Regions from separate parts of the Roseburia sp. AM23-20 genome, predicted to be linked through region 1. Evidence: a T-box and tRNA genes for the amino acid it is inferred to sense, from the RefSeq annotation. Region 1 holds a T-box; the other regions hold tRNA genes.

The links. The T-box of region 1 lies ahead of thrS (threonine--tRNA ligase). A T-box ahead of a tRNA ligase gene usually reads a tRNA of that ligase, here a tRNA-Thr.
Region 2: it encodes a tRNA-Thr, which carries the amino acid that the T-box ahead of thrS (threonine--tRNA ligase) is inferred to sense. The anticodon was not compared.
Region 3: it encodes a tRNA-Thr, which carries the amino acid that the T-box ahead of thrS (threonine--tRNA ligase) is inferred to sense. The anticodon was not compared.

Annotation. Positions count from the first base shown of each region.
Region 1 is NZ_QRHS01000013.1:5,791-9,079, forward strand. Features, by position in the region: gene DW650_RS10945 (bifunctional metallophosphatase/5'-nucleotidase) at 1-1,282, shown strand, start outside; T-box leader at 1,332-1,540, shown strand; gene thrS (threonine--tRNA ligase) at 1,595-3,289, shown strand, end outside.
Region 2 is NZ_QRHS01000001.1:48,205-51,493, reverse strand. Features, by position in the region: gene DW650_RS00250 (GDSL-type esterase/lipase family protein) at 1-1,066, shown strand, start outside; gene udk (uridine kinase) at 1,052-1,681, opposite strand; tRNA gene DW650_RS00240 (tRNA-Thr) at 1,799-1,871, opposite strand; gene DW650_RS00235 (cupin domain-containing protein) at 2,093-2,632, shown strand; gene DW650_RS00230 (ABC transporter ATP-binding protein) at 2,704-3,289, shown strand, end outside.
Region 3 is NZ_QRHS01000008.1:95,743-99,031, reverse strand. Features, by position in the region: gene DW650_RS08470 (LTA synthase family protein) at 1-820, opposite strand, end outside; gene DW650_RS08465 (adenylate kinase) at 1,037-1,180, shown strand; tRNA gene DW650_RS08460 (tRNA-Thr) at 1,303-1,375, opposite strand; gene DW650_RS08455 (PIN domain-containing protein) at 1,596-2,777, opposite strand; gene thiC (phosphomethylpyrimidine synthase ThiC) at 2,843-3,289, opposite strand, start outside.

The sequences.
Region 1 (3,289 bases):
CTCTCCGGAAGTGATCGCAGATATTATGAACGACTGCGGATACGATTATTATACACTTGGCAATCATGACTTTAATTACGGATTAGATTATCAGGCGGCATATCGCAATAGAAATAACGGTGTATGTGTGTGCCAGAATATCATGGATGAGGAAGGAAACACCCTGTTTCCATGGAAACTTCATACGATGAAAAACGGATTGCGCATCGGTATCACTGGTATTGTAACGGATTATGTAAACATCTGGGAAAAAGAAGAAAACATAAAAGGAATCCATATTACAGATCCTTTTGAGGCAGCGAAGAGGGCACTTGCCCAGATGAAAGAGCAGACAGATCTTACGATCTGCATCTATCACGGAGGTTTTGAGTGTGATTTAGAAAGCGGAGCGGTGCTTTCTAAGACGACTGAAAATGTGGGTTACAGGATCTGTAAGGAACTGGATTTTGATATCTTACTGACCGGACATCAGCATATGTCTGTGCCTGGAAGAGAGCTGTTTGGAACTTATACAGTACAGCCATGTGATAATGCAAAAGAATATCAGTATCTGGCGGTCACCGTGACAGAGGATAAAAAGAGCATCAGGTCCGAATTGCGGCAGTCAGATCCCACAAAGGGGGCTGGGCTTGCAGATAAATACCGTTCTACGGAAAATTCCGTGCAGGCATGGCTTAATCAGCCAATTGGTCATTTGAGCCGTGCAATCATGCCGGAAGAAAAGGTAAAAATGGCATTGTATGGCTCACCGATCGCCGACTTTTTAAACCGTATCCAGCTTCATTTTTCGGGAGCAATGTTATCGTCCGTCGGTCTGGCAAATGAAATCGCAGGTTTCCGCAGTGAAGTGAGCACACGCGATATCATAGCCACTTATCCATATCCGAATACACTTGTGGTCTGTGAGATCACGGGTGCACAGCTAAAGACAGTAATGGAGCGCAGTGCAGAATACTTTGCATATGATAACGAAGGAAATGTCTGTGTTTCCGACAGCTTCCTGGTTCCAAAGGTGGAACATTATAATTATGACTATTATATGGGTGTGGATTTTGAAATCAATCCAAAAAACCCGGTCGGAAGCAGGATCGTGGGGCTTTCAAGAGACGGAAAGCCGGTTTTAGATGAAGATAAATTTACATTATGCCTGAATAATTACCGTTACAGCGGTGCTGGTGGATATGATGTTTACACAGAATGTCTGCTGGTCAAAGAAATCAATGTGGAGATGGTGGAATTGATCATGGATTATTTCCACGAATATCCATATATTGAGGTGTGATGTACGAAAGAATAAACTTGACAGAATGCATTCTATGAAATAAAATCAAAGAAACGCATTGAAGAGAAGAGTACTGATCGGAAATTTTAAAGAGAGAGATACATTTTGGTGTGAGTATCTTAAAATGGAACTTCAGGAAGACCATCTCTGAGCGGCCCTAATCCGGTCCGGTGATTCCGTTATCATCAAAATGAGTGATTTTCCACATGGAGATAAACGGGGTGGAACCGCGGATAAAAATGTTTATTCGTCCCTTATACAGATAAGTTGTCTGTATAAGGGACTTTTTAGTTTAGGAAAAGGAGATTAATCATGGTAGATTTTAAAGAAGACGAGAGACTGAATACGCTCAACCATTCCTGTGCACATGTGATGGCACAGGCAGTAAAACACTTATATCCGAACGCAAAGTTCTGGGTAGGACCTGTTGTAAAAGAAGGATTTTATTATGATATCGATCTTGGCGATACTGCTGTCAATGATGATGTGATCGCAGCGATCGAAAAAGAGATGAAAAAAGTCTGCAAAGAAGGTAAAAAGATTTACAGACGTGAGATCTCAAAAGCAGAAGCGTTAGAGCTTTTTAAAGATGATGAGTACAAACTTGACCTGATCGATGGTTTAGAGGATGGAAATATTTCCGTATACGATCAGGGCGATTTCACGGATCTCTGCCGTGGACCGCATGTTGACAATACCAAATTATGTAAAAACTTTAAACTGATCAAATATTCCGGTGTTTACTGGAAAGGTGATGCAAATAACCATGTAATGCAGCGTATCTACGGTGTATGTTTCCCGACTGCAGAAGAGTTAGAGGAGCATTTAAAACTCTTAGAGGAAGCAAAAGACCGTGATCACAGAAAGATCGGTAAAGAGATGCACCTGTTTATGTCTGACGATCTGGTTGGACGCGGACTTCCGATGTTTCTTCCAAAAGGATACACGGTATGGCAGGAACTTGAAAATTATATCAAAGCGAAAGAGCGCAAACTTGGTTATCTTCACGTTATGACACCTTGTGTTGGTACCGTAAATCTTTATAAAACTTCCGGTCACTGGGATCACTACAAAGAGAATATGTTCCCGGCAATGGAAATGGAGGGTGAATCTTTTGTACTCCGTCCGATGAACTGCCCGCATCACATGATGATCTATGCGAATAGAATGCATTCCTATAAAGATCTGCCGATCCGTATCGGTGAGATCGCACATGACTTCCGTTTTGAGGCAAGTGGAACCTTAAAAGGTATCGAGAGAGGAAGACATTTCTGTCAGAATGATGCCCATCTGTTTGTAACACCGGAGCAGATCGAATCTGAGTTTGCAAAAGTAGTAGAACTGATCTTTGATACTTACAAAGATTTCAATATCACAGATTACCGCTGTGTACTCTCCTTAAGAGATCCGGAAGATAAAGTAAAATATCATGATGACGATGAGATGTGGAACAACGCAGAGAATGCACTCCGTAAAGTACTTGACGATATCGGTATCGAGTATACAGAAGAGATCGGCGAGGCTGCTTTCTACGGACCAAAACTTGATGTTAATGTAAAACCGGCGATCGGTAATGAGTATACACTTTCAACCTGCCAGTTAGACTTCTGTCTGCCGGCAAAATTCAACCTGTCTTATATTGACAGCGACGGAACCAAGAAAACACCGGTTGTTTTACACAGAGCGATTTTAGGTTCTCTCGATCGTTTCATGGCATACATTTTAGAGGAAACAAAAGGCAACCTGCCGTTATGGTTAGCTCCGGTTCAGGCTAAGATCCTTCCGGTCAAGAATGAGGATGAAGAACTTAACGCATATTCTCATGACTTATATAAGTATCTGGATGACAACGGAATCCGTGTTGAGATCGATGAGAGAAATGAGAAACTCGGCTACCGTATCCGTGAAGCACAGATGGAGAAAGTGCCGTATCTGTTAGTACTTGGTAAGAACGAAGCAGCTGACGGAACCGTAAGCTACAGACTGCATGGAGAGCAGAATTCCACC
Region 2 (3,289 bases), on a different contig from region 1:
AACATCTTTAAGATTTACCTTTGACAATTACTGTGGAAGCGAACCTGTCTCTATCACAAAGGCAACCGTCTCCGTCGCGGACTTCAATACCAACAGCGATTCTGCCCCCAAAATTAATCTGTCCTGCCCGCAGAAGAAATCGACAACAACACAGATTACTTTTTGGGGCAATCCTTCTGTGACACTTGATGCACACAAGCGTATTGTAAGCGATGAAGTTTCCTTTCAGGTTCAGGCAGGACAGACACTTTGTGTCAATCTTTATTTTGCAGACTTTACGCTGATGCAGTCCGCTGTTCTGATCACAGGTCCTCTCTCGAAAGGATTTTTCTCACTGGGTGATCAGACATTAACAGAAGAGCTTCCTCTTGATACAAGCAAAACGACAAGCTGGTTTTATTTTTTAAGCAATATCGATATTTTAACATCATCCGACAACCATGCTGTGATCTGCTATGGTGACTCCATTACCGCACAGGCATGGCCGGATGAACTAACGCTACGTTTAAGACGTGAGGGCAGAAAACACACTTCCATCATCCGACGCGCTGCAAGCGGTACCAGAATCCTGCGCCAGTATGACTGCATTACCTATGATTCCTACGGTTTAAAAGGAAGCAACCGCTTTTTGCATGAAATACCGACCGCCGGTGCCGATACTATCATTATCCAGCAGGGGATCAATGATATCATTCACCCGGTTGGAACAGATATCAATCCGTTCCGTCCCATGAGCGATCTTCCAACAGCAGAAGAACTCATAGACGGTCTCAAATGGTACACTGACCAGGCACACTCTCTTGGATTGTCTGTCTATATCGGAACACTGCTTCCGATCGAAGGCTGGCGTACCTATGCCCCGTTCCGTGAAGAACTGAAAAACAAAGTCAATGAATGGATCCGCCAGGCGGACGGCTTTGAAGGCTGCATTGATTTTGACCTTGCCGTACGTGACAGCACCAATCCTGCTGCATTCAAAGCAGGCTATGACAGTGGCGACCATCTTCACCCAAGCAGTGCCGGTTACAAGGCAATGGCTGATGCTGTATCTTTACGCTTCCTCTAAATGCTTTCTTACTCTCTGGATCAGCATCTCCAATGCAACCGCATTTTCGCCACCCTCCGGGATTATGATATCTGCACGGCGTTTACTCGGTTCCACAAACTGTTCATGCATCGGTTTTACAGTCGTTAAATACTGATTTATGACACTGTCTAAGGAGCGTCCACGGTCTTTTACATCTCTTACGATCCTTCTTAGAATACGCACATCCGCATCCGTATCTACAAATACACGGATATCCATCAGTTCACACAAGGCCGGCTCGGCAAAGATCAAAATACCCTCAAGTACGATCACCGGTGCCGGCTCCACAAGGATTGTCCTGTCGGAACGGTTGTGAACCGTATAATCATAGACCGGCATCTGCACGGCATTGCCCTTTTTCAGCTCTTTGATATGTTCACATAACAGTTCTGTATCAAATGCATCCGGATGATCATAATTTAACTTTGAGCGGTCTTCATAACTCATCTCATCATGGCGTTTATAATAATTATCATGACGCAGAATACTGACTTCATCACGTCCAAAGCTGTCAACCACTTTATCTGCCAGCGTCGTTTTCCCGCTTCCTGTTCCTCCTGCAATTCCAATTAAAATCGTATTTTTCTCTGCCATAATACCGTTTCCTTTCACATTCTGATATATAAAAAAGAATTTTCCTATTACAAAAAAAGCAAGCGGAACTTTTCAGAAACCACTTGCTCTTATCTGTCCGGACTTCCGGAAGTTATAAGCCAATAGTCGGACTCGAACCGACGACCTACGCATTACGAATGCGTTGCTCTACCAACTGAGCCATATTGGCAATTAATGTGGACTGTCTTTTGACTTGCGCCACACTCGACTAGTATATACATATATTATAAAAAATGCAATACCTTTTTTATATTTTTTTCTAAATTTTTGCAATATTTTATTTTCTATTGACTTTTCCTATGAAATGCATAAAATAATCTTGTTTACTTATTGTAAACAAAACATATATTTTTACAGTTACTATAAAACATCGCAGAAATGAGGATTATTATGGATATCGGAAAGCGTATGAAAGAACTGCGTATCCAGTATGGCCTGACACAGCAGGAACTCGCCGACCGCTCCGAACTGACCAAGGGATTTATTTCCCAGTTGGAACGTAACCAGAACTCTCCGTCTATTGGTACACTGCTCGATATCATACAGTGTCTCGGCACAACACCTGCCGAATTCTTTACGGACGAAGAACCGGAACAGATCGTATTTGAAAAAGATGACTATTTTGAAAAAATCAGTGAAGATGGAAATAAAATGATCGAATGGATCATTCCAAATGCACAGAAAAACAGTATGGAACCGGTACGCCTTACCTTAAAACCCGGCGGCTCCTCCGACACACACCTGCCACATACAGGGGAAGAATTTGGCTATGTATTAAAAGGAACTGTGCGTGTACTATATGGTGGAAGGGCTTATACCGTCCGCGCTGGCGAATCTTTTTATTTCCAGGCCGGTAAAAAACATCGTCTGGAAAATAATGGAAACCGCGATGCCATCTTAATCTGGGTATCTACGCCGCCGAGTTTTTAATTTTATCATGTAACCACTTAGAAAGGGATCATGTTTCTTCTGCTACCAATTAAGAAACGTTTTGAACACAAATGAGCAAAAAACTAATTAATCTGACAGGTATTTCAAAATCTTACGGCGACCATGTCGTATTAGATGATTTAAATTTATATATCCGTGAAAATGAATTTATCACACTTCTCGGTCCATCCGGCTGTGGAAAAACAACCACCCTTCGTATCATCGGCGGTTTTGAGACACCGGATGCCGGCAGTGTCATTTTTGACGGCAAAGATATCACATCATTACCTCCAAATGAGCGCAATTTAAATACTGTTTTCCAGAAATACGCACTTTTCCCGCATATGTCGATTGCAGAAAATATTGCATTCGGACTGCGTATTAAGAAAAAAAGCAAAGAATATATCAATGATAAGATCCGTTACGCCTTGAAGCTGGTAAATCTTGAAGGATTTGAAAACCGCTCTATCGACTCATTAAGCGGCGGTCAGCAGCAGCGTATCGCGATCGCGCGTGCCATTGTAAATGAGCCAAAAGTTCTTCTTTTAGATGAACCGCTCGGTGCTCTCGACCTAAAGCTCCGTCAGGACATGCAGTACGAACTGATCCGTCTGAAAAATGAGCTTGGCATTACATTCGTATTTGTTACCCACGATC
Region 3 (3,289 bases), on a different contig from region 1:
CAAGATTCATCACAAATGTGACTGCCATTCCATCCACATCTGTCATGTAGACCGGTGTAAACAGCTTATTATAAAGTCTGTGGCTGTTCTGAAAACTCTCCTGCTGTAAGGTTCCCGCAAACAGTGAAAGCACCACAGCCACAAGTGCTGCCGGAATAAGCCGTTTCCAGAATACAAAACGTGTTACTTTTACCTTTATAAAATGAAATAATGCGATTGCCACAAGAAACACCAGTGTTACCACGACCATACGCGTATCCGGCATAAAATTATAATTATCCGCCACACTCGCCGCCGTTTTCCATGAAAAAATATCCCACGGCACAATCGGATTTGTACGGAAACGCACTACATAACTGTTTGCAATACCATAGATCATCGCCACACCATAAACGATCCGGTGTGCTGTTTTTAATTTTCCTGTCAGCAAAAACAGTACAATCGTTACCAGTAAAAACAGCACAATATTAAAAAACTGAGCCCACGGACGCACGACCATAAACGGATTGTGTGAATAACACTCCATAAGATAAAAACATGCCGCAGGCGGCAATATGACAAGCAGCAACGATATGATACTGCTTCCTGCCTTTTTTAAAATATCATTCTTCTTATCCGACTTTTTGTTCCTGGCTGCTATTTTCTCATTTCTCTGCTCTTTTAATTTTTCCCAGAAACCTTTTGGTTTCGTATTTTTTCTTTTTCTGCTAGCATTCATGTCAAACCTCATTTCAAGGGTGTATCTTCCCTTTAGATAATTAGCCGAATGATATTTTAGCACATTCCTCCAGCAAATAACATCTATTCGTAAAAAATTCATAAATTCATAAGTTTCCAGTATTGCAACACTATTTCCCAGCCTTTATTTTTTGCATGTTCTGTCGAATCAAATAGTTATTTTGACGCTTTATGTTAATAAAGCAATAATCTTTCCCACAGACGTCTTTATTGTCTTGACATTTCAAATAATTTTTTTTAACATGAAAATATATACAATACCTGTATCGATTTGAGTGGCGCAAAAAGGAAGATGAAAATGAATAGTGAATCTGAAATCAACCGTCTGACAAAAGAGAATGAAACTTTCCGAAAAATCATTGAAACACAGCAGCATACGATCAATCTTCTCATTGATCATTTTATTGCTGGTAATACAGATAAACAGATCAAAAAGAACTAAATTTTGTATTTTTATTAAAAAAACAGAGCGACCGTCTGCCGCTCTGTTCCTTTTATCCGTGATAAAAAATCTTCCTTCAAAGTATACAATCTGCTGTTTATGATCTTTTTGGGCACAAAAAAAGCTGCTGACGGGAATCGGACCCGTGACCTCCGCACTACCAATGCGACGCTCTACCGACTGAGCCACAGCAGCATTGTGTTTTTCAACACCTGTATTATTATACAATAGGATTGTACGCTTGTCAAGCATAAAATGCAGGAAATTTTTGTAATTTTTCAAAAAATTTACACAATCCCAGATCAACATTCCATGTCTCACCGGGATTGTGTTCTTCGGGTCTTCTGGCCAGATGGTGTTTTGTCACCACATCCGTTATGTTCTTCCCGTTTTGTTTCAATCAGCCTCTCCTTTTTTACATCCGATTCATAATCTTGATGTGTGACTTAAAAAGAGAATAATATTTCATTCCCTTATCTTTGCCATAATGTCCCTGCAATGCAGCTCTTAATGAATTGAGATTCTTTCTCTTCGCATTTGCCTTATACAAAAACGAGGAAAAATCTTCCGGACAGTCCAGTTTTGGATCACTGTAGGCAAATACTGTCTGACAATAAACATCAAACTTCTCTTCCTCACTGATCGCATTCTGATTCTCACGGCAGATCGCATATGCAGAACTGTTCTTTGCTTCCTGGTAAAGTTCTTTTCCAATCTCTTCCCCAAAGAACAATACCAGTGCATTGTGAAAATCTGCAAGACGATCTTTGCTGATGCAGGTAAGCAGGCTGCGGATAACCTCATCCTGTTCCTTTGAAATCTCTGGTGTTTTCACCATTATATTCTTCTCTGGATCTGCATCTGACACTTCTTCATCCTGCTGATTCCCATCTGTTGTTTCATCCGGTCTCATAATTTCATCCGGTATTTCCATCTGAATCTCTTCTGGTTCAGACATTTCTTCTGATTCCGCATATTTTTCCGTCTGTACCTGTTCTTCCGCAGTTACCGTTTCGTTTTTCATAGACTCAGCTGTCTGCCCTGTCGCAGTTTCTGTCTCGTGTTTCAGAAACTCTGCCGTCTGCCCTGTCGCAGCTTCTGTCTTGTGTTTCAGAAATTCTGCGGTCTGCCCCGTCGCAGCTTCTGTCTCGTGTTTCAGAAACTCTGCTGTCTGCTCCGTCGCAGCTTCTGTGGAATTTTCCAAAAACTCTGCTGTTTTTGTCTTCTGCTGTAATCTGCGGCTTAATTCTTTTCCGCTGATACGCTGTACCGGCATATTACGCTGTTTCCAATAGCGGACTGCTGCATCAAATCCGGTATCATTTGAAACGATCACATAACATTTTTCCTGATTCTCACACAACATATACCCAAGCTGTGTAACAAGCTGGAAATCAAGTGCATTGCTTCCCTCAAAACATTTTATAAACTCTGCTTCTTTCTCCGTCTCCTTTAATAACCTCACATTTTCGTAATTCATATGCGGACTTTTCTGCGTATAAAATACGATCACTTCCTCATCAGGCTGTGATGCTACCAGTAACGGTACCCATATATCTCCTACATTCTCACTGTCAACCAAATATATTCTTTTCATCTGATCACCGGCTGATCGAAACACATTTATTATAACATAAGACGGAATCATGCCTCTACTCTTTTTTACAGAATATCAATATATTCTCCCGCAAGTGCTTTATTCATGCTGCGTACTGCACAGAATTTTCCACACATGGAACAGGTATCCTCGTGTTCCGGTTTTCTGCTGTTCCAAATTGCTTTAGCTGTTTCCGGATCTATTGCACATTCCCACTGTGCATCCCAGTCTAATACACGTCTTGCATCTGCCATCTTATCATCGATCTCCCTTGCTCCACGGACACCCTTTGCAATGTCTGCTGCATGTGCTGCGATCTTCGATGCAATGATCCCCTGTTTTACATCCTCCACGTTTGGCAGTGCCAGGTGTTCTGCCGGTGTGACATAACATAAGAATGCTGCTCCGTTCTGCGCTGCGATCGCCCCTCCGATCGCGGATGTGATATGATCATATCCCGGTGCAATATCCGTAACAAGTGGTCCTAACACATAAAAAGGTGCACCCATACA